3 regions of the Streptomyces sp. NPDC093065 genome follow, and region 2 is predicted to be linked to each of the others. Evidence: riboswitches for the same ligand, from Rfam matches in the RefSeq annotation. Region 2 holds a riboswitch; each other region holds the start of a gene.
The links. Region 2 has a riboswitch for cobalamin ahead of ACIQFU_RS07015 (iron chelate uptake ABC transporter family permease subunit). Riboswitches for the same ligand answer to the same signal wherever they lie in the genome.
Positions count from the first base shown of each region.

Region 1: another riboswitch for cobalamin. It lies ahead of ACIQFU_RS25000 (CoA-acylating methylmalonate-semialdehyde dehydrogenase); the one in region 2 lies ahead of ACIQFU_RS07015 (iron chelate uptake ABC transporter family permease subunit).
Region 3: another riboswitch for cobalamin. It lies ahead of ACIQFU_RS18015 (prenyltransferase/squalene oxidase repeat-containing protein); the one in region 2 lies ahead of ACIQFU_RS07015 (iron chelate uptake ABC transporter family permease subunit).

Region 1 is NZ_JBIVPJ010000015.1:107,196-114,929, reverse strand. Features, by position in the region: gene ACIQFU_RS25025 (prenyltransferase/squalene oxidase repeat-containing protein) at 1-8, shown strand, start outside; gene ACIQFU_RS25020 (hypothetical protein) at 5-952, shown strand; gene ACIQFU_RS25015 (energy-coupling factor transporter transmembrane component T) at 949-2,115, shown strand; gene ACIQFU_RS25010 (ABC transporter ATP-binding protein) at 2,112-3,719, shown strand; gene ACIQFU_RS25005 (ECF transporter S component) at 3,716-4,537, shown strand; cobalamin riboswitch at 4,592-4,773, shown strand; gene ACIQFU_RS25000 (CoA-acylating methylmalonate-semialdehyde dehydrogenase) at 4,961-6,484, shown strand; gene ACIQFU_RS24995 (acyl-CoA dehydrogenase family protein) at 6,491-7,639, shown strand; gene ACIQFU_RS24990 (enoyl-CoA hydratase/isomerase family protein) at 7,636-7,734, shown strand, end outside.
Region 2 is NZ_JBIVPJ010000003.1:232,481-240,214, forward strand. Features, by position in the region: gene ACIQFU_RS06985 (DUF1996 domain-containing protein) at 1-1,233, shown strand, start outside; gene ACIQFU_RS06990 (lytic polysaccharide monooxygenase) at 1,472-2,161, shown strand; gene ACIQFU_RS06995 (TerD family protein) at 2,352-2,927, opposite strand; gene ACIQFU_RS07000 (BlaI/MecI/CopY family transcriptional regulator) at 3,027-3,455, shown strand; gene ACIQFU_RS07005 (M56 family metallopeptidase) at 3,462-4,394, shown strand; gene ACIQFU_RS07010 (fasciclin domain-containing protein) at 4,709-5,368, shown strand; cobalamin riboswitch at 5,429-5,615, shown strand; partial or broken gene ACIQFU_RS07015 (iron chelate uptake ABC transporter family permease subunit) at 5,650-6,125, shown strand; gene ACIQFU_RS07020 (flavodoxin family protein) at 6,142-6,597, opposite strand; gene ACIQFU_RS07025 (alpha/beta fold hydrolase) at 6,642-7,388, opposite strand; gene ACIQFU_RS07030 (NAD(P)/FAD-dependent oxidoreductase) at 7,565-7,734, shown strand, end outside.
Region 3 is NZ_JBIVPJ010000009.1:138,156-145,889, reverse strand. Features, by position in the region: gene ACIQFU_RS18030 (ABC transporter ATP-binding protein) at 1-296, opposite strand, end outside; gene ACIQFU_RS18025 (energy-coupling factor transporter transmembrane component T) at 293-1,447, opposite strand; gene ACIQFU_RS18020 (hypothetical protein) at 1,453-2,361, opposite strand; gene ACIQFU_RS18015 (prenyltransferase/squalene oxidase repeat-containing protein) at 2,358-5,036, opposite strand; cobalamin riboswitch at 5,218-5,347, opposite strand; cobalamin riboswitch at 5,447-5,522, shown strand; gene ACIQFU_RS18010 (hypothetical protein) at 5,625-7,022, shown strand; gene ACIQFU_RS18005 (cobalamin-binding protein) at 7,052-7,734, shown strand, end outside.

The DNA of each region.
Region 1 (7,734 bases), on a different contig from region 2:
GGCGATGATCGGCTCGCGCCTCGCCGGGACGGCGGCCCGGGCGACGGCGGCCCTGGCCGCGGCTGCCGCCGCGCTCGGTGTCACCGCACCCTCGGCCGCCGCCGACCCCCAGCCCATGGGCCGGTGCACGACCACGTCCGGCGTGGTCCTCGCGGTCGACTTCAGTGACTGGGGCGGCCCTCTGTTCCGTTCCTGCGGGACGACGCCCACCACCGGCTACGAACTCCTCAACCAGGGCGGCTGGCGCACCACGGGCACCGGCCACGACGGACCGGCGTTCATCTGCCGCATCGGCTACAGCGGCTATCAGAACGGCAAGCAGTTCCCGACCCCGGCCCAGGACGACTGCGTGCTCACCCCTCCGGCGTCCGCGTACTGGTCGTACTGGCACGCGGACCGCGGCGAGAGCACCTGGGAGTACAGCCAGCTCGGCGCCATGCTCTACAAGCCCAAACCGGGCAGCGTGGACCTCTGGGTCTTCGGCGGCACCGACATCGGCGGCACCAAGGGCCGCCCCACCGTCACCCCGGACCAACTGCGCGCCCACAACACCAAGCCGAGCGGCGACACCGGCAAGCCGCCCTCCGACGAGAAGGCGCCCGAACTGCCACCGGACGTCGACACCGGCCCCGCACCGCAGCGGCGCAGCCCCGAGCGTCCCGCACCCGCACCCACCGCGTCGAAGAAGCCGGCTCCCGAGAAGTCCGGGACGAAGAAGGCCGAGCCGAGCAAGAGCGCAAGTGCCACGCCCTCTCCCACGCCCAGCGCCACAGCGACCTCTTCGGACGTAGCGGCACCGGGCCCGAGCACCAAGGTGGTGGACGCGGCTCCGGCCGCAGACGCCCCGCACGATTACGGCTCCATCGTGCCCGTGGTCACCGGTGCCTCGCTCGTCGTCCTGATCGGCGGCGCCGCGGTCTACGCGGCACGCCGGCGCCGACGCACCGAGTGAGCGGCGTGTCCCGTACGACCGTTCAGGCCCCCGCAGCCCCGTTTGGCCGTCCGCCGGACCGGGGCGGCCGGCGCCTGCCGCGCATCCTGCACCCGATGGCCTGGTGGGTCTGGGCACTCGCCCTGGCCACCGCCGTCAGCCGTACCAACAACCCGCTTCTGTTGTTCCTCGTCCTCGCCGTCCTCGGCTACGTCGTCACCGCCCGGCGCACCGAGGCGCCCTGGGCCCGCGGCTTCAAGTACTACCTGTACCTGGCCCTGACCGTGGTGGCGATCAGGGTCGTCTTCCGCGCCGTCTTCGCCACCGGCATCACCCCTCGCGACCACTTCCTGTTCTCCCTCCCGCACATCCCCACCCCCGACTGGTACGCGGGCATCCGGATCGGCGGGCCGGTCTCGCTGGAGGCGCTGCTGTCGGCGGCGACCGACGGCCTGCGCCTCGCGTGCATGCTGTGCTGCATCGGCGCCGCCAACACCCTCGCCAACCCCAAGCGGGCCCTGCGCGTCCTGCCGGGCGCGCTGTACGAGCTGGGCGTCGCAGTCACCGTCGCGATCAGCGTGGCCCCGCAACTGGTGCAGAGCGTGCAACGCGTCGTACGCGCCCGGAAGCTGCGCGCCGGCACCACCAAGGGTGCCCGGGCCCTGCGCGGCATCGTCATCCCCGTCCTGGAGGACGCCCTGGAGCGCTCCCTGCGCCTCGCCGCCGCCATGGACTCCCGCGGCTACGGCCGTGCGGGCCGGGCCACCCGCCGCTCCCGCCGGATCACCGGCGCACTGATGCTGCTCGGCATGTGCGGCCTGTGTGCCGGCGCCTACGGGCTGCTGGACGCCACCGCCCCCGCGTTCCTGGGCCTGCCCGCCATGGGGTGCGGCGCGCTGCTGTGCGTGGCGGGCCTGCGCCTGGGCGGCCGACGGGTCACCCGCACCACCTACCGCCCCGACCCCTGGCGCCTGCCCGAGTGGGCGGTCGCAGGCAGCGGTGTCCTGTCGGCGGTCCTGCTCTTCACCAACCTCGGCTACGACCCCGCCCAGCTCAACCCCACCTTCTATCCCCTCACCTGGCCCGGCCTGCCGCTCGTACCGACCGCCGCGATCCTGCTCGCCGGCACCGCCGGATTCCTCGCGCCCCCGCCCACCCCCGTCCGGAGAGCCGCCGCCCCGTGATCACCTTCGACCAGGTCACCGTCCAGTACGACGACACACCCGAGCCTGCCCTGCGGGACGTCGACCTCACGGTGGAGGAGGGCGAACTCTGCCTCGTCGTCGGACACACCGGCGTCGGCAAGTCGACACTCCTGGGCGCGGTCAACGGGCTCGTCCCGCACTTCACCGGTGGCACGCTCTACGGCCGGGTCACCGTCGACGGCCGGGACACCGCCCACCACCCGCCCCGTGAACTGGCCGACGTCGTCGGCGTGGTCGGCCAGGACCCGATCGACGGCTTCGTCACCGACACCGTGGAAGAGGAACTCGCCTACTCCATGGAGCAGTTGGCGACAGCACCGGGGACCATGCGCAAGCGTGTCGAGGAGACCCTGGACCTGCTGGGCCTCGCCGACCTGCGTCACCGTGCGCTGCACGAACTCTCCGGCGGTCAGCAGCAGCGTGTCGCCATCGGCTCGGTCCTCACCGCCCATCCACGGGTCCTGGTCCTGGACGAACCGACCTCCGCCCTGGACCCGACGGCAGCCGAGGAGGTCCTCGCCGCGGTCACCCGCCTCGTCCACGACCTCGGCGTCACCGTCCTGATGGCCGAGCACCGGCTGGAGCGCGTCGTCCAGTACGCCGACCGTGTCCTCCACCTCCCCGGTGACGGCCGCGCCCGCATCGGTCCCGCCGCCGAGATCCTGCGCACGTCGGCCATCGCGCCACCGATCGTCGAACTGGGCCGGGCAGCCGACTGGTCACCCCTGCCCCTGTCGATCCGCGACGCCCGCCGTGCCGCCGCCCCCCTGCGCACCGAACTGGCCGCCCGCACGCCGGACCCGGTCCGCTCGGCCCCGGCCGGCGAGCGGCGCCGGCTCCTGACGGCGCGCGGCATCACCGTCACCTACGGCGGCGTTCCCGCCGTACGGGAGGTCGACCTCGACCTGTACGCGGGTGAGGTGACCGCCCTCATGGGCCGCAACGGCTCCGGCAAGTCCTCCCTCCTGTGGGCGCTGCAGGGGTCGGGCCCGCGCCGCGCCGGGACGGTGAAGTCGGCCGACGGCCCCGATCCGCGCGACGTGCCCGCCACCCGGTCCCGTCAACTCGTCGGGCTGGTCCCGCAGACCCCCTCCGACCTGCTCTACCTGGAGAGCGTGCAGCAGGAGCTCGACCAGGCGGACACCGAGTCGGGCACCACGACGAAGGCCCGCATCGTGCTGGACCGGCTCGCCGTGGGCATCGACGACGCCACCCACCCCCGCGACCTGTCGGAGGGACAGAAGCTCGCCCTCGTCCTCGCCATCCAGCTCTCCGCCGCGCCCGAGGTCGTTCTGCTGGACGAGCCCACCCGCGGCCTGGACTACCGGGCGAAGACCGCACTGATCGGCGTCGTGAACGCCCTCGCAGCGGAGGGCAGGACGGTGGTGATCTCCACCCACGACGTCGAGTTCGCCGCCCGCGCCGCCGACCGCGTTGTCGTCATGGCCGAGGGAGACGTCGTCGACGACGGTCCGACCCCGGACGTCATCGTCTCCTCTCCCGTGTTCGCGCCCCAGACGGCGAAGATCCTCGCCCCGCTGCCCTATCTGACCGTCGACCAGGTGAAGGCGGCCCGATCATGACGACGACCACCGCCGCCATCCGGCTGACCCCACGCGTCGGCGTCGTCATGACCCTGGCGGCGTTCCTCGGTGTCGTCGCCTTCTTCTGGCCGTTCGTCGTCGCACCCGGGAAGTTCGGATCGAACTACGTGCCCCCGCTCATCTTCGGCGTGCTCCTGGTGCTCGTCCTGTGTGTGGTCCTCTCGGAGATCGCCGAGGGCGGCATCGACTCCAAGGCCCTGGCCATGCTGGGCGTCCTGTCCGCCGTGAACGCGGCCCTGCGTCCCCTGGGCGCCGGAACCGCGGGTATCGAGACCGTCTTCTTCGTCCTGGTCCTGGCCGGCCGTGTCTACGGCCCGGGCTTCGGCTTCACCCTCGGGTGCACCTCGCTGTTCGCCTCGGCGCTCATCACCGGCGGGGTCGGGCCGTGGATGCCGTACCAGATGTTCGGCTGCGCCTTCGTCGGGATGCTCGCCGGATTCCTTCCCCGGGCCACGGGCCGTCGTGAGGTGCTGATGCTGGCCGTCTACGGTTCCCTGTCCGGCTATCTCTTCGGGTTCCTCCTCAACCTCTCCTTCTGGCCGTTCTCCCTGGACCCGAACAGCTCCATCGCCTACCTGCCAGGACTGCCCTTCACCGAGCAGTGGCAGCGCTACGTCGCCTTCGACGTGGCCACGTCCCTCGGGTGGGACACCGGGCGGGCCGTCACCAACCTCGTGTGCATCCTGCTGGCGGGGCCGGCGGTGCTGACCACCTTCCGGCGAGCCGCACGCAAGGCCAGGTTCCGCGCTCCGGTCCGCTTCGCCGGACCCCGGACGGCCGATTCCGAACCTTGCTGACCCGTCGTGTCCGGGGACCCGCTCACGGTACTGGATTTACTAGGACGTCCAACTATATAGTCGCGAGCACAAGGCCCGCGGTGCAGGGAAGCCGGTGTGATTCCGGCACGGTCCCGCCACTGTGACCGGGGAGTACGCCGTCGAGCAGGACGCCACTGACGAGCAGGATGTCGGGAAGGCGGACGGCGCGCGCTGATCCGGGAGTCAGGATACCGGCCGCGGGATGTTCCGTGTTGTCCACGAGGATGGAGCTGACACGCATGGCACCGGTGTGTATCCACGACCCTGGTGAGCCCCCCGTCTGACAGGGCTTTGGGCCATGAGCGTTCCCGCGTTCCCGGCACCCGTACGCCACCGGCGTCCGCGTGCGGGGTGAGCGCGCCATCCCCGGATCCCGATCCCTCCTGACGAGAGCAGGCAGTCATGGTCCGCGAGCACGAACGCGCCTCCGTGCGCGAGTTGACCCACTTCGTCGGCGGCAAGCGCACCCCGGGCACCTCGGGGTCCTTCGGCGAGGTGTACGACCCCAACACCGGCGAGGTGCAGGCCCTGGTGCCCCTCGCGAACCGCGCCGAGACCGAGGTGGTCATCGCCGACGCGGTCCACGCGCAACGCGAGTGGGGCGAATGGAACCCGCAGCGCCGCGCCCGGGTCATGATGCGCTTTCTCCAGCTCGTCGAGCAGGAGAAGGACACGCTGGCCCGGCTCCTGTCCGCCGAGCACGGCAAGACGATCGCCGACGCCCACGGCGACATCCAGCGCGGACTGGAGGTCGTCGAGTTCGCCGCCGGCATTCCGCACCTCCTCAAGGGAGAGTTCACCGACAACGCCGGCACCGGCATCGACGTCCACTCCCTGCGCGCCCCGCTCGGCGTCGTAGCCGGAATCACCCCCTTCAACTTCCCCGCGATGATCCCCCTGTGGAAGGCCGGCCCCGCGCTGGCCTGCGGCAACGCCTTCGTCCTCAAGCCGTCCGAACGGGACCCGTCCGTCCCGCTGCGGCTCGCCGAACTGTTCCTGGAAGCGGGACTGCCGCCCGGCGTCCTCAACGTCGTCAACGGCGCCCGCGAGACCGTCGACACCCTCATCGAGGACCCCCGCGTGGCCGCCCTCGGCTTCGTCGGCTCCACTCCGATCGCCGCGCACGTCTACGCCACCGCCGCTGCCCACGGCAAGCGCGCCCAGTGCTTCGGCGGCGCCAAGAACCACCTGATCGTGATGCCGGACGCCGACCTCGACCAGGCCGTGGAGGCGCTGATCGGCGCCGGGTACGGCTCGGCGGGGGAGCGGTGTATGGCGATCTCGGTCGCCGTCCCGGTGGGGGAGGAAACCGCCGACGCGCTCGTGGCCCGGCTCAAGGAACGCATCGCCGCGCTGCGGATCGGCCGCAGCGACGACCCTGAGGCCGACTTCGGTCCCCTGGTCGGCCGGGACGCCGTGGACCGGGTCCGCTCCTACGTCGACCTCGGCGTCGAGGAGGGCGCGGACCTCGTTGTGGACGGGCGGGACTTCGTCCTGGAAGGGCACGAGAACGGCTTCTTCGCCGGCGCCTCCCTCTTCGACCGGGTGACACCCGCCATGCGCGTCTACCAGGAGGAGATCTTCGGCCCTGTGCTGTCCGTGGTGCGCGCCGCCGACTACGAGGAGGCGCTGCGCCTGCCCAGCGAGCACACCTTCGGCAACGGCGTGGCGCTCTTCACCCGGGACGGCGACACCGCCCGCGACTTCACCCGGCGCGTGAACACCGGCATGGTCGGCGTCAACGTGCCCATCCCGGTGCCGGTCGCCTACCACACCTTCGGCGGCTGGAAGCGTTCCGGCTTCGGCGACCTCAACCAACACGGCCCGGACGCGATCCGCTTCTACACGCGGACGAAGACGGTCACCTCGCGCTGGCCCGCCGGCCTGCGGGAGGGCGCGAGCTTCACGATCCCCACGATGGGCTGAGCGGCCATGACCAGCACCCTGCTCACTGAGGACCAGCAGGCCCTCGTCGAGACCACCCTGGACTTCGCCCAGGATCACCTTGCCCCGCACGCCCTGGACTGGGACCGGGACAAGCACTTCCCGGTGGACGTGCTGCGCAAGGCGGCCGGGCTCGGCCTCGGCGGCGTCTACGTACGCGAGGAGTCCGGCGGCAGTGGCCTCACCCGCTCCGACGGCGTCCTGGTCTTCGAGACCCTCGCCTCCGGCTGCCCGTCCCTCGCGGGCTACCTCTCCATCCACAACATGGTCGCCTGGATGATCGACCGCTACGGCGCCGACGCCCAGCGCGAGCGGTGGCTGCCGCGCCTGTGCGCCATGGAGGACCTCGCCAGCTACTGCCTGACCGAACCGGGCGTCGGCTCGGACGCGGCGGCCCTGACCAGCAGGGCCGTACGGGACGGTGACGGCTGGGTGCTCACCGGCGTCAAGCAGTTCATCTCCGGCGCGGGAGCCTCCCAGCTGTACGTCGTCATGGCCCGCACCGGCGGCGAGGGCGCCGACGGCGTGTCCGCGTTCGTTGTCGACAAGGACGACGCCGGCCTCTCCTTCGGACCGAACGAACGGAAGATGGGCTGGAACGCCCAGCCCACCCGCCAGGTCGTCCTGGACGGCGTCCGCCTGCCCGCCGACCGGCTCCTCGGCCGCGAGGGCGACGGCTTCCGCATCGCCATGAGCGGCCTCAACGGCGGCCGCATCGGCATCGCCGCCTGCTCCTTGGGCGGCGCCCGCAGCGCGCTCGACCGGAGCCTGGCCCACCTCGCCGACCGCGAGGCATTCGGACGACGGCTGCTGGACGCCCAGGTCCTGCGCTTCCGCCTGGCCGACATGGCGACCGAGCTCACCGCCGCCCGTGCCCTGGTCCAGCAGGCCGCCCAGGCACTCGACCGGGGCGACCCGCAAGCGCCGTACCTGTGCGCGATGGCCAAGCGGTTCGCCACCGACACCGGCTACTCCGTCGCCGACCGCGCACTCCAACTGCACGGCGGCTACGGCTACCTCAGCGAGTACGGCATTGAAAAGATCGTCCGTGACCTGCGTGTCCACCAGATCCTGGAAGGAACCAACGAGATCATGCGCGTCATCGTGGCCCGCGGCCTGACGGAGGCGTTCCGGTGAACGACGACGTCCTGTTCCGCACGAGCGGCCGTGCCGCCCACATCGCTCTCAACCGCCCGAGGGCCCTCAACTCCCTCACCCACGACATGGTGCTC
Region 2 (7,734 bases):
TACTACTGGCCGGTGCTCCGCCTCCAGAACGGCACCGCCGAGCAGGACGCCGAGTCGCCGGGCGGCGGCATCGAGGGCAACGCGGGCGAGATCGTGACGCCGGCGGAGGTCACCCTGACGTTCGAGGGCAACGAGCGCGGCAAGGTCACGGACATGCCGCGGCTGCTGCGCATCATCACCGGCGACGCCAAGGCGTTCGTCAACGGCGACACCAACGCGAACGCCTCTTGGAGCTGCACCGGCTTCGAGGACCGGCAGCTGAAGGACAAGTACCCGCTCTGCCCCTCGGGCAGCGACGTGGTGCGCACCTTCACCTTCCAGAGCTGCTGGGACGGCCGCAACATCGACAGCGCCAACCACCGCACCCACATGGCCTTCGCCGCCGCCGACGGCAGCTGCCCGGAGGGGTTCCGGCCCGTTCCGCGACTGGTGCAGCGGGTCGTGTACGACGTGGCAGCGCCGAGCCTGGCGGACGGGGGCAGGACCGTCCCGCTCTTCGCCGTGGACTCCTTCCCCGAGCAGCTGCACAAGCCGGTCACCGACCACAGCGACTTCATCAACGTCTTCGACGAGGACCTGATGCGCGAGATGGTCGAGTGCATCAACTCCGGCCGCGAGTGCGGTGCGGACACGCCCCCCGGGTCCCAGCCGGGCGAGGGTGAGGAGCAGCCGGGCGACGGCGACGGCCAGACCGCCGAGCCCCCGGCCGAGCAGACCGCCACGGCCTCCGCACCCGCGGACACCGGCCAGGACGACCAGGCGGGCGGAGCGGACGACGGAAAGGACGACGGGAAGGGGGACGGGAAGGCCCCCGGCCAGAACGACGGCCAGAACGACGGCCAGAACGACGGCCAGAACGACGGCCAGAACGACGGCCAGAACGACGGCCAGAACGACGGCCAGAACGACGGCCGACCTGGCGGTGCCGAGACCGCACCCCCGGCCACCCGGACCCAGGACGCCGGTGCCTCCGCGAGTGCCGAGCCCAGGGCCGCGACGACACCGGCGGACACCCCGGGCGACGTGAGCAGCGCCGTGGCCGCACCCGGAAAGACCCAGAACACCGGCAACGGTGGCAACGGCGGCGGTGCCGGGTCGGCCCCCGAGCCGCAGGCGCAGGGCGGGCTCGCCGAGACGGGCTCCGGTCTCGGGCTGTGGCCCGCTGCGGTCGGCGGCGTGCTCTTCGCCGGCGGGTGTGTCCTGCTGGTCCGCTCCAGGCGACGCGTGCTGTGACGGCTGCGGCAGCGGCATGACGACGGGTGGGCGGGGCATTCCCCCGCCCACCCGCCGGGCCGAGACGCATCGAACGCGTCGAAGGTGTCGAACACGCCACCGCGCCGCGGGAACTGGCTCATTCGGGGTGTTGTCAATCTCTTTACCCGGGCGCAGCCTGGTCTGCGAAACGTCTTGGGAGCGCTCCCACTAGTGCTCGCCAGGTCCCGCACCGTCCCCCCACGTGAAAGAAGGACCCATGACTTGTCATGATCGCGTCAATAAGGTCATGCCTGCCGGAAGAGCCCGACGGGTGACGACCCTCGCCCTCAGCACCCTGACCGCGGCCCTGCTCACCCTGATCCCCTGGAGCGGCACCGCCGTCGCCCACGGTTCGGTCGTCGACCCCGCCTCCCGCAACTACGGCTGCTGGGAGCGCTGGGGCGACGACTTCCAGAACCCGGCCATGGCCGACGAGGACCCGATGTGCTGGCAGGCGTGGCAGGACGACCCCAACGCCATGTGGAACTGGAACGGCCTCTACCGCAACGGCTCGGCCGGGAACTTCGAAGCCGTCGTTCCCGACGGGCAGCTCTGCAGCGGCGGCCGGACCGAGAGCGGCCGCTACAACTCCCTCGACGCCGTGGGGCCCTGGCAGACCACGGACGTCACCGACGACTTCACCGTCAAGCTCTACGACCAGGCCAGCCACGGCGCCGACTACTTCCTGGTCTACGTCACCAAGCAGGGCTTCGACCCCGCCACGCAGGCCCTGACCTGGGGAGACCTCCAGCAGGTCGCGCGTACGGGCAGCTACGGGCCCAGCCAGAACTACGAGATCCCGGTGAGTACCTCGGGGCTGAGCGGCCGGCACGTCGTCTACACGATCTGGCAGGCGTCCCACATGGACCAGACGTACTTCCTGTGCAGCGACGTCGACTTCGGCTGACCCGCCCCGTCCCCGTCCCCCACCCCCGCCGGGCGCACCGCGTCCGGCGGGGACACCGGTCGGGACACGGCCGGTGCGACCGTGGGCCGAAGCGCTCCGCGACCATCCCCGGGTGCGGTATACGTCCCCTCATGGACTACTGCGACCTGGGTGGTGCTGCGCCACGGACCACTGACCCTTCGGGGCCGTGTCAGACGTTGACGCCGAAGTCCGCGGCGATGCCCGCCAGCCCCGAGGCGTAGCCCTGCCCGACCGCGCGGAACTTCCACTCGGCCCCGTGCCGGTACAGCTCGCCGAAGACCATCGCGGTCTCGGTCGAGGCGTCCTCGGACAGGTCGTAGCGGGCGATCTCCTGGCTGTTCGCCTGGTTGACGACCCGGATGAAGGCGTTGCGGACCTGGCCGAAGCTCTGGCCGCGGTTCTCCGCGTCGTGGATGGAGACCGGGAAGACGATCCGGTCCACCTCGGCCGGGACCGCGGCGAGGTTCACCTTGACCGCCTCGTCGTCGCCCTCGCCCTCACCGGTGAGGTTGTCACCGGTGTGCTCGACCGAGCCGTCCGGGCTGGTGAGGTTGTTGTAGAAGACGAAGTGCCCGTCCGAGAGCACCTTGCCCGACGCGTCGAGGAGCAGCGCGGAGGCGTCGAGGTCGTAGTCGGTGCCGGTCGTGGTGCGCACGTCCCAGCCCAGACCGACCAGCACGGCGGTCAGGCCGGGCGCCTCCTTGCTGAGCGAGACGTTGCCGCCCTTGGCCAGGGAAACTCCCACTGCGTTCTCCTTCGTCGAGTTCGTCGAGTTCGTCGTGATCGTCGCGTTCCGTGTTCCTGGGTTCAATCTACAACACTGTAGAAGAAGGCCTTCTATACGATGTCGCCTCGGAAGACGATCGGCGGCGGAAGGAGGCGGGCGGTGACGGATGACCGGCGTCCGCGGCGACGGGGCCAGGGTGAGCTGGAGGCACTGGTGCTGTCCGCGCTGCGCGAGGCGGACCGGCCGGCGACGGCCGGCTGGGTGCAGGAGCGCCTCGGCGGCGACCTCGCCTACACCACGGTGATCACGATTCTGAGCCGCCTGCTCGAGAAGGGCGCCGTCAGCCGAGAGCGCGCCGGCCGGTCCTTCGCCTGGACGCCCGCCTCGGACCAGGCCGGACTGGCCGCCCGGAAGATGCGCAAGGTCCTGGACGCCGAGAGCGACCGGGAAGCGGTGCTGGCCAGCTTCGTCACGGGCCTCGACCCGGACGACGAACGGCTGCTGCGCGAACTGCTGGGGCACGCGCGTGCCGCGGAGGACGGCTGACACCGCATGGGGGTCTTCGTCTTCCTGCCACTGGTCCTGCCGCTGACGGCGTGGCCGATCGCCAGGCTGGCCGAGCAGCACCTGCACCCGCGCACCGCGACCAGGCTGCTCACCGTCGTCGCCGCCGTGATGGCCCTGTGCAGCACCCTGTGCCTGGCCCTGGTGATGGTGGTCGGCACCGCCCAACTCCCGGGAAACCCGCTGCCCGACGCCTGGTCGGACCCCGAGGTGCGGGCGGCGGTGCCCTACGACGAGGTCGTCGGCAAGGCCGCGATCCCCGCGCTCTGCGCGGTCGTTGCGGCCTCGGTGCGGGCCCTGTGGCGGCACGGCAGGGTGCGCCGCCGCGCCCACCGCGCACTGGCCGGGCTGCCGGGCACCGGGGTCGCCGTACTGCCGGACGACGTGCCCTACGCCTACGCGCTGCCCGGCGGACGACGGGAGCGTGTGGTGGTGAGCACGGCGCTGCTCGACTGCCTCGAAGCGGGGGAGAGGCGCGCCCTGTTCGCCCATGAGCGGGCCCATCTCGCCGCCCGGCACCACCGCTTCCTGCTCGCCGTCCGGCTCGCCGCGCTGGCCAACCCGTTCCTGCGCCCCCTGCGCACGGCCGTGTCCTACACGGCGGAGCGGTGGGCGGACGAGGCGGCCGCACGGACGGTCGGCGACCGCCGCGCGGTGGCGACCGCGATCGGCAAGGCGGCCCTCGTCTCCCGCGGCACCCCCGTCGCCACCCTCGCCGGTCTTGCGGCGCCCGGCCCGGTGCCCCGCCGGGTGGCCGCCCTGCTGGGTCCCGCCCCGGCCGTGCGCACCTGGCCCCCGGTGTTCACGTCCGTGGGGCTGGCGGCGTGGGCCGCGGCCGCCGGGACCGCCGTCTCGGCGATGTCGTCCGCGAACGCCGCCGTCACCATGTTCCTCATCCTGCGGGCCTCGACGCCGTTCTGAGGGTCTCTCACTCCCCGTCTCTCACTCCCTGTGGCGTCTTCGGGAAATCCCCAGGTCACAGGTGCTCTCCTGAAACTTCCTCACTCGATCGGGTGAGGAACCAATCCGGACCGGGGCCTGCTCCGGATTCCCCGTGTGAGGGAAGAACCGAGACCGTGCCGACCGCGAACCGGCGGCTGACCCCGGATCCGGGTCGGCCGGCCGCCACGTAACGGCACCGCCTGCTCGGCGGCCCGCCGCACACCACTTCAGCTCCGCACCACGACTCCGCACCGACGCAGCCTTCGAGCTGCCCGTTTTCAGGGAGATTTTCCATGAACGCCCGCATTCGCCGCTCCGCCGTCGCCGTTGTCGCGGCCGCCGTCCTGCCCCTGTCCCTGGCCGCCTGTTCCGACGACGGCGACAGCGGCTCCTCGGACTCCGCGCAGGCCTCCACCTCGGCCCCCGCGGCGGGCGACGACCAGTCGGCCGACACCTCCGGCGGCATGGCGGACTCCGACGAGCCCTTCGGCCCGGCCTGCTCCACGGTGCCGAAGGAGGGCGCCGGTTCGTTCGACGGCATGGCAAAGGACCCGGTCGCCACGGCCGCCTCGAACAACCCGGCCCTGTCCACGCTGGTGTCCGCGGTGAAGAAGGCCGGCCTGGTCGACACGCTCAACAACGCCGAGAACATCACGGTGTTCGCGCCGACCAACGACGCCTTCGCCAAGATCCCGAAGGCCGACCTGGACAAGGTCCTCAATGACAAGGCGATGCTGACCGACATCCTGACCTACCACGTGGTGGGTCAGAAGCTCGCCCCCAAGGACCTGGAGAACGGTTCCTTCGACACGCTGCAGAAGTCCAAGCTGACCACCTCGGGATCGGGCGAGTCCTACAAGGTCGACGACTCCGCCCAGGTCGTCTGCGGCAACGTGAAGACCGCCAACGCCAACGTGTACATCATCGACACCGTCCTCATGCCCAAGAGCTGACGCTCGGGCCCGGGGAGCGGGTCGGGCAGTGGCCCGCTCCCCGGGGGCTCGGCGGCCCTGTGGTAGCCGGCGCAGGCCAGTCGAACTCACCTGGTGGGTCAGGGAATCCGGTGCGAATCCGGAACTGACGCGCAGCGGTGAGGGGGACGGGCGGAGCACGGGCCACTGGGCGGCGCAGGCCGTCCGGGAAGGCGTTCCGCCCGGTCGAACCCGAGTCCGAAGACCTGCTGGCACCCGTGCCGCGTGCGGCGCGGGCCGCATCGTACGGACGGGCTTCGCGCATGAGCCCTCGACGCCAGTGGATCCTCCTTGCCCGCCGCACGCCCCTGGCGTGGGCGGCGGCCGGGGTCGTCGCCCTGTGCGCCTCCGTGGCCGTCGCCGTCACCATCGGTCCGGCGGACATCGGCGTCGCCGACGTGTGGTCCGTGATCGCCGCCCATCTCGGCGCCGGCACCGCCGCCGGGGACGTCTCCCCGCTGCGTGACGGGGTCGTCTGGGACCTGCGGCTGCCGCGCACCCTCCTCGCCGCGGTGTGCGGCGCCGGACTCGCCGTGTGCGGGGCCGTGCTCCAGCCCTGCTGCGCAACCCGCTCGCCGACCCCTTCGTGCTGGGCGTCTCTTCGGGCGCCTCGACCGGCGCCGTCCTGGTCGTCGTGCCCGGTGTGGGCGGCGGTGCGCTGTCCGTCCCGGGCGGGGCCTTCGCCGGGGCGGTCTGCTCCTTCGCGCTGGTGCTGCTGCTCAGCCGGCGGTCGCCGGGCCGAAAAGGCCCGGGGATCAGTCCTCCATCAGGCCGGCGGCGAGGGTGGCCCCCAGTTCCCAGCAGGCCCGCAGGTCGGCCTTGCCGGGCTCACCGGCCACGGTCACCGCGGGCGCCGCACGCTGCCAGCCGAGGCCGGTCGCGACCGACTCGATGCCGCGCACCGCGCCGGTGGTGTCGCTGCCCCCGTGGACGTAGTAACCGAAGGGACGGCCACGCGTCTCGTCCAGGCAGGGATAGTAGACCTGGTCGAAGAAGTGCTTGAGCGCACCCGACATGTAGCCCAGGTTGGCCGGAGTGCCGAGCAGGAACCCGTCGGCCTCCAGCACGTCGACGGCCGTGGCCGCCAGGGCCGCCCGCCGGACCACCCTCACCCCCTCGATCTCGGGCGCGCTCGCCCCGGACACGACGGACTCCAGCATCGCCTGGCAGTTGGGCGACGGCGTGTGATGCACGATCAGCAAAGTGGCCACACCGGCAGCCTGCCGCCCGGCACCCTCCGACCGCAAACGGGACACTACGGCAGCCGGGAGGTCCGCCTTGGCCGACGCCCTGCTCGCACCGGCGGCCCGGCCGCGAAGGCCCGGTCGAACTGCTCGGAAGGTGCCGCTTTCGGCGCGATCAGGTGGGCGACGGCAGCGGTCGCGGTGCGGTGCCAGCGGGCGTGGTGGCGGAGCATGGCGTGGTCGCCGTCCGCCATGAGCAGCATGCCCGCCCGGGCCCCGGCCGCGCGGGCCCGGGAGACGTACGCGACGGACTCGGCGGGGTCCGTGACGCGGTCGCGGTCGCCGTGCAGAAGGAGCACGTCCCGGCCGCGCAGCTGGGCGACGGGCTCGCCCGGCGGGCACCAGGGCGCCAGGGCCACCACGCCGCGTACCCCGTCGGCGTCCGCCGCGCGCAGGGCCGCCCGGCCGCCCATGGAGTGGCCGAGCAGGACCACCGGCACGTCACCGACGAGGCCGTGCAGCTCCTCAAGGGCGCGTCGGGTGTCCCGCAGCGGCTCCGCGGCGCCCCCGTTCCAGCCGCGGCTGCGGTAACGAACCCGGGCGAGGAGCACGTCGTCGTGGCCGGAGACCGCCGCCAGCGACCGCAGGAACGGGTGCATCCGCAGCGCCGCGAGCTGCCAGGGCCGTGCCGCGCTGCGGCTCCGGGCCCGGCCGCCGTGCAGTACCAGCACGGCGGCCCGCGTCCGGTGCGGCCGTCGCCGCACCCGCAGCGCGCCCTCCGTCGACGGATCGTGCTCGACGCCCATGCCCATGCTCATGCCCGTCCTCTTCCCTTCCGCTGCCTTGTTCTCCCCGGGCCCCGCCCGTCCCAGGTGATCCGTTGCCGGGCCGCCCCCGGACTGGTGGCGGTCCGCAACCCGCTCCAATCCGCACGCCCCCCGGCTCCGGATTACCCACGCAAGCGTTGATCACAGTGGGGTGGAGGAGCAGCGAAATGCCGCGAGCAGCAGGGGAGGCCGCACGTCGCACCGCCGTCGTCGGCAGCGGAGTGGCGGGCCTGACCGCCGCGTACGTACTGGGCCGCGCGCATCGCGTCACCCTCTACGAAGCCGACGACCGCCTCGGCGGGCACGCCCACACCCACGACCTGACGGCCCCCGACGG
Region 3 (7,734 bases), on a different contig from region 2:
GTGTCGGTGACGAAGCCGTCGATCGGGTCCTGTCCCACCACGCCCACGATGTCGGCGAGTTCGCGCGGGGGATGGTGGGCGGTGTCGCGGCCGTCGACGGTGACGCGGCCGTACAGGGTGCCGCCGGTGAAGTGCGGCACGAGCCCGTTGACGGCGCCGAGGAGGGTGGATTTGCCGACGCCGGTGTGTCCGACGACGAGGCAGAGTTCGCCCTCCGCCACCGTGAGGTCGACGTCGCGCAGGGCGGGCTCGGGGGCGTCGTCGTAGTAGACGGTGACCTGGTCGAAGGTGATCACGGGGTGTCGGCTCTCCGGGGTGGGGGTGCGAGGAATCCTGCGGTCCCGGCGAGCAGGATCGCGGCGGTGGGCACCAGCGGCAGCTCGGGCCAAGTCAACGGGTAGAAGGTGGGATTGAGCTGAGCGGGGTCGTAGCCGAGACCGGCGAAGAGCAGCACGGCGGCCAGCACACCGCTGCCCGCGACGGCCCACTCCGGCAGCCGCCACGGGTCGGGGCGGTAGGTGGTGCGGGTAATCCGGCGTCCGCCCAGCCGCAGCCCCGTCACGCACAGCAGCGCGCCCGCCGCCATCGCCGGGAAGCCCAGGAAGGCGGGGGCGGTGGCATCCAGCAGGCCGTACGCCCCGGCACACAGCCCGCACATGCCGAGCAGCATCAGCGCGCCCGTGATCCGACGGGAGCGGCGGGTGGCAGTGCCCGCGCGGCCATATCCGCGCGAGTCCATGGCTGCGGCCAGCCGCAGGGAGCGCTCCAGGGCGTCCTCCAGGACGGGAACCACGATGCCGCGCAGCGCCTTCAAGCCCCGGGTCCGTCCGGCACGCAACTTCCGGGCCCGGGCGACGCGTTGGACGCTCTGCACCAGCTGCGGCGCCACGCTGATCGCCACGGTGACGGCGACCCCCAGTTCGTACAGCGCGCCGGGCAGGACGCGCAGGGCGCGCTTGGGGTTGGCGAGGGTGTTGGCGGCGCCGATGCAGCACAGCATGCAGGCCAGCCGCAGCCCGTCGGTCGCGGCGGACAGCAGCGCCTCCAGGGAGACCGGGCCGCCGATGCGGATCCCGGCGTACCAGTCGGGGGTGGGGAGGTGCGGGAGCGAGAAGAGGAAGTGGTCGTGCGGGGTGATGCCAGTGGCGAACACGGCCCGGAAGACGACCCGGATCGCCACGACGGTCAGGGCCAGGTAGAGGTAGTAGCTGAAGCCGCGCGCCCAGGGGGCTTCGGTGCGGCGGGCGGTGACGACGTAGCCGAGGACGGCGAGCACGAGGAACAGCAGCAGCGGGTTGTTGGTACGGCTGACGGCGGTGGCCAGCGCCAGCGCCCACACCCACCAGGCGACCGGGTGCAGGATGCGCGGCAGCCGGCGACCGCCCTCCTCCGGCTGCCGGGGGCAGCCGGAGGGGCCGGCCGTCGATGAGACGGTCGTGCGCGCCATCGCCATCACTCGGTACGGCGACGGCGACGGCGTGCCTGGTACGCCGCGGCGCCGCCGATCAGCAACACGAGCGAGGCGCCGGCGACCACAGGCACGATCGATCCGGAGTCGTGCCGGGCATCGGCGGCCGGCGCGGCATCGACCACCCTGCTGCCGGGCGTCGGCGCGGCCTGCGCCGACGAGCTCGTTGTCGGGCTCGTCGACGGGCTGGGTGTCCGTGTCTGTGTCGGGCTGAGGCTGGGGCTTGGTTTCTTCGGCTTCGGCGACGGCGACTTGGCGGGCGCTTTTGGCGCGGGGCCGGTGTCGGCGTCGGGCGGCAGTTCGGGGGCCTTGGAGGTGGACGTCGGCCGACCGGTGCCGCCCTGCGGCCGGGTGTTGTGGGCGCGCAGCTGGTCGGGGGTGACGGTGGGGCGCCCTTGGGTGCCCTCGACGTTCGTGGCACCGAAGATCCACAGGTCGACGCTGCCGGGCTTCGGCTTGTAGAGCATGGCGCCGAGCTGGCTGTACTGCCAGTCGTCGGCTCCGGGGTCGGCGTGCCAGTAGGACCAGTAGGCGGAGGCGGGCGGGGTGAGGACGCAGTCGTCCTCGGCTGCGGTCGGGTACCGCTTCCCGTTCTTGTAGCCGCTGTAGCCGATCCGACAGATGAACGCCGGGCCGTCGTGTCCGGTGCCGGTGGTCTGCCAGCCGCCCTGGTTGAGGAGTTCGTAGCCCGTGGTCGGGGTCGTACCGCAGGAGCGCAGGACGGGGCCGCCCCAATGGCTGAAGTCGACGGCGAGGACCACTCCAGAGCTGGTGGTGCAGCGACCCATCGCCTGCGGGTCGGCCGCGGCGGAAGGGGCCGTCGCGCCCAAGGCTGCGGCCGTCAGAGCGAGAGCCGCGACGGCACGGGCCGCCGCCTTGAACAGAACGGTCACCGCTCGCCCCCCGCATCCGCGCGGCGGCGGGCCACGGCCGCCGTGCGCCATCCGGCGAGCACCAGCAGCGCGGCGATCGCGACAAGAGCCCCGAGCTGTACTCCGGTGGAGGCCAGCGCTCCCCCGCCGCTGCCCCCGCCGGTGCCGCCTGCCGTGTCGCCGGGGGTGACGATGTCGGGGGCGCTGCCGCTCGGGCTGGGCGTCGGCTGCGGCGAGGTGCCGGTGAGGCTGCGCTCCAGCGTGCCGAAGGAGATGCCGGTCGCGCCGCCCACGGCCTGGGTGGAGGCCCGCAGGTCGGAGCCCCGCTGGCCATCCTTCGCCACGTTGAACCCGCCGTCGGTGTTCTGCTGGGAGGCGAGGAACTTCCGCGCCCCGGCGACCTCGTCGGCGTACTTCCCGGCGTCCAGGGACAGCCCCTGCACCGCCAGGGCCGCCGAGTTGACGGAGTTGCCGGCCGCCCCGGGGAAGCCGCCGTCGGACAGCTGCTTCGACGCGATCCACGCCAGGGCCTTGCCAACTGCCTTCTCCGCTTCCTGTCCGCCGGCCAGGTCCAGGGCCATGGCGGCGATCGCGGTGGAGTCGACGTCGGAGTCGTCGGTGGCGGGGATCAGGCTCGGCCAGGCGCCGCTGTCCTGCTGGAGGCTCTCCAGGTAGGCGATCGCCTCTTTCGGCTTCGCCCCGGCCCGCACCTGAGCCATGACCGCAAGGGACTGGGCGAACACCGACGGCGCGTAGCGGTAGGCGCCCTGGGCTGCGCAGGAGCGGTCCGGTGCGGTGCTCGGCTTGGCGCATACGGCCTTGTCGAGCGCGGCGATCAGATCGTGCCCGGCGAAGTCGCGCGGGTTGCGGCCGACGGCCTCGGCGAGCAGGGCCGTCTTGCCCAGGGAACCCCCGGCCGCGTAGGTGGTGCCGACGCCGGTCCAGTCGTTGACGGTGCGGCCCTCGCCGTCCTTGCCCTGCTGGTCGAGGAAGTCGACGATGCCACGCAGCTTGGCGTTGTTCAGGCCGGTGGCGGCCAGGGCGTAGGCGCCGTCGATGGTGAGACCGAAGTCCGCCCGCGAGGTGCCGGGGCCGGAGGTGTAGTAGCGCCCCTGCTTGAGGTTGGCGGCGCGGGTGAGGTAGGCAACCCCCTTCTTCAGGTCGGGGCCGATGCCCGGCGCGTGCGTGGCCGGCGGGGAGGCGGGTGTCGTCGGCGGGTCGGTGGGTTCGGTCTTCTTCGTAGTGAGGGTGACCAGGCTCGTGCCGGTGCCGGCGAGGACGGCAGGCGGGGTCGGGTAGAGCGCCGGGTCGGTGGCGCCCTCCTCGAACCCGAAGCCTCCCCCGTCCAGTTGCTGCCGGGACAGCCAGCCGACGGTCGCGTCCGCGCGTGCGGTGTCGCCGAGCGCGCGCAGTGCCTGGGCGGCGTAGGCAGTCGGGTACACGCTGCCGGTGGTGGCGCCGGTGTAGCCGGGGAAGGAGCCGTCCGTGCGCTGCGCCGTGGTGAGGTAGGTCCGTGCCTTGGAGACGCTGGCGTCGTGGCCGCCCGCCCGGTGCAGCACGAGGGCGACCAGGCCGGTGGTGGCGGGGTCGCCGTCGCAGTACTCGCCCGAGCGGATGAGGATGCTGGTGATGCCGCCGTCGGTGCACTGGAGCTGGGTCAGCCGGGCGACCGCCTCGGCGGGCGGGGTCACCCCGGCGCGCAGCAGGGCCAGGACGGACAGGGCCTGGCCCTCGGTGTAGCCGGCGTTGCGGAAGTCGCCTTTGGCGGTGCAGCCGGGGGTGGGCTCGCCGGACTCGGGGCCCGCCGCGCACACGTTCTTGGTGAGGTCGCCGACGAGGTCGTGGCCGCCGAAGGCGCGCGGGTCGCTCTCGGTGGCTTCGGCGAGGAGGGCGAGCCGGGCGGCGGCGGTGGCGTCGGGGGCCTGGCCGGTGCCGGTCGGGTAGGCGTAGTCGACGGTGTGGGCGGCGAGGAAGGTGGTGACCTTGTCGAGTCCGGTGCTTTCGCCGTCGACGGCGGCGAGGGCGTAGGCCGTCTCTGTCGTGAGCAGGTAGTTGGGGGTGTCGGCGCCGTCGTCGACGATGCGTTCTCCGTCGGTGAGGCGGCCCTTGAGCCAGGCCGCAGCGGCCTTCGAATCGATCTGGCCCGGTCCCCCGGTAGGCGTGCCGCCGGGATCGGGTGTGCTGTTCCCGCCCGCGCGGACGTCCTCGGGGCTGAAGGCGGGCTTGCCCGTGCTGCCGCCGACGTCCGTGCCGCCGTAGACCCAGGCATCGACATCGCCGTTCCCCAGTTTGCGGTCCATGGCGCCGTACTGGCTGTAGGTCCACTCGTCCTGGCCGGGTGAGGCGGTCCAGTAGGACCAGTACGCGGAGGCGGGCGGCGTCAGGACACAGGACTCCTTGTCAGGAGTCGGGTACTGCGTACCGGAGTTGAAGGAGCCGTATCCGATGCGGCAGATGAAGCCGGGGCCGTCGTGCTCGGTGCCGGTGGTGGTGAACCCGGCGTCGTGGAGCAGGTCGTAGCCGGTGGTCGGGGTGGTGTCGCAGCCGCGCTGAAGGTCGCCGCCGAAGGGGGCGAAGTCGACGGCGACGATCGCGCCCTTGGTGGCGGTGCAGTCGCCGACGGGGTCAGCGCTCGCGGGGGTCGTCGTGAGGAAGGTCACGCAGGCGGCCAGCACCGCCAGCCACGACGCCACCATCGCTGTCAGGGCTTGGGGTCTGCTCGCCGCCCGCCCGTCTCTTCGCTTCCGGTTCCCCACCACAGCCCCTCGTTGTGTGGCCGGCGCGCAGGGGCGTGGCTGAGGGGCCTCCACCGCACGAGGCAGGCCCGGGCCGGGGAAGGCTGGTCGCACCACGCCGTAGTCCGCGACGGCGTCTGTTGCTGAAGAACACGCCCCAGGCAGTCCGGCTCGCCCGGCTGTTGCCGGGCCCACGGTTGCGGGTCAGCGCCGGGATTCGACCGGCTTCCCCTGGAACTTCTTGCGTATCAGCCGGATTTGAACATGGTTCACAGACACCGTCAAGGTGGGACACAGGCCACACCCGGAGTCGACCGGAGACCCGCTGGCGACGGGCAGGCGCCTGGGGTACCGTCCCGCACTGCCGAGTGGGGGAACCCGGTGGGAGTCCGGGGCTGACGCGCAGCGGTGTGGGACGGCAGGGGGCCGGCCCGAGCCCGAATGCCCAAGCGGCGCAGCACCTTTGGAAGCCGATCCACGCGTCCCGGACGGCGGCCCCACCCACCGCAGAAGGGTTCGGTCGGCGTCCTTTTCACCAAGGAGCAGGCCATGACCCGTCGTTCCGCCCTCATCCTCACTGCCGCCCTCGGCGCCTTCGCCCTGACCACACTTCCTGCGGCGGCGACCTCGACCCCAGCCCAGATCGCCACCTCGAAGACGAACGGCGTCACCTACCTCAAGTCCCTTCAGGCTGCAAACGGTTCGTACGCGGGATCGGGGCTGTCCAACGAGTGGGCGTTCAGCGCCTTCGCCGCATCCGGGACCGCCGCCGTGGACGTCACACCGGGCGGCGACACCAGCAAGAACGCCAGAACCGTCTACCGCAACCTGCTGGCCACCAGCGGCTGGCCGTCCTCCTCCCCCGTCGTCACCGACTACGAGCGCGCCACGCTCAACGCCTACGCCGCCGGCATCGACCCGGCCCGCGTCTCCGACGCCCGCAACCTGATCGCCGACATCTACGCCTACTGGCAGAGCGCCGAGACCGGCTACTTCGGCCCCTCCGCCAACTTCAACGGCACCGTCTTCGCCGCCCTCGCCCTCAACGGCGCGAAGACGACCGCCGGGCAGGTCCGTATCCCCCAGGCGCTGCGAGACGCGATCGTCACCCGCCTGCGCGCCAATCAGCACAACGACGGCGGCTGGAACTACAGCAAGGCCGAGGGCAACGCCACCCAGCTCGCCGCCGCCAGCGACATCGACATGACCGGCGCCGCCATGGCCGCCCTGTGCGTCTCCGGCGTGCCGAACACGGACACCGACATCGTGCAGGCCAAGGCGTTCCTCAAGAGCAAGCTGATCGCGAGCAGCGGCGCCTTCAACGCCCTGTTCGGCGTCAACACCGACTCCAACGGCTGGGCCGTCTCCGGCCTCAACGCCTGCGGCATCAACCCGCAGACCGGCGACTTCCTCACCGCCCAGGGCAAAACCCCCGTCGACTTCCTCATCGCCCAGCAGTTCAACCCCGGCGGCGGCTTCAAGTACCTCCCCAGCGACACCAGCCCCTCGGCCTACGCCTCCATCGACGGCCTGCGGGCGGTCGCCGGCGGCGGCTTCAGCGCCACCCCGCCCGTACCCACCACGACCGGCGCCCCGCAATGGGTGGGCCAGGGGTCCCTCACTTCCGGCACGGCCACGAAGTTCGCGCTGACCGTGGACGACGGCACCGGGAATCTGAAGGTGTGCTCCGTCGCACTGACCCCGACCAGCTCGACGACCACGCTCGGCGCGGTGCTCGACGCCGCCGTGAGCGCCTCCACCCCGTCCGGCTGCGTCACCGCCGTGACACCGTCCTCCGGCACCGGCACGATCACCTCCCTCAACGGCAAGGCCAACAGCGGCTCGAACACATGGAAGGTCAGCGTCGACGGCGGCGCGTTCGCCTCCGCCGCCAGGGAGACGACCGTGGGTGTCGGCGACACCATCGCGGTGCGCTGGGGCGCCTGACGGCAACGGCGGGGTCGTAGGGTCACGGCATGCGCATCGTCTCCCTGCTGCCCGCCGCGACCGACATCGTCGCCGAGCTCGGACTGTCCGCGCGGCTGGTCGGCCGTACCCACGAATGCGACTGGCCGCCGGACGAGGTCGCGTCGGTACCGGTGGTGACCGGCGCCGACCTCGACCAGGACAGACTCACCAGCCGGGAGATCTCCGACGCGGTCGGCGGCTCGGCGCACTCCGGATCCTCGCTCTACACCCTCGACGCCGATGCACTGGCGGCCCTGCGGCCCGACGTGGTGCTCACCCAGGACCTGTGCGACGTGTGCGCGGTCTCGTACGAGAAGGTCAGCCGGACCGTACGGCTGCTCGACGCGGACACCCGCGTCCTCAGCCTGGAGCCACGCACCCTCGACGACGTCCTGGACTGCCTGGTCACAGTCGGCGATCTTCTCGGCGTACGGGAGCGAGCAGGGCAGCGGCGGGCCGAACTGCGGGCCCGTCTCGACCAGGTTCGCGCCTCGGTCAACGGCCTCGACCGGCCCCGCGTCGTGGCGATCGAGTGGCTCGACCCGTTGTGGCCGGCCGGACACTGGGTGCCGGAGCAGATCACGACGGCCGGCGGCATCCCGCTCCTCGCCGCTCCCGGCGAGCACACCAAGCCGATGACCTGGGAAGAGGTACGGACCGCACGGCCGGACGTGCTGCTCGTCCTGCCGTG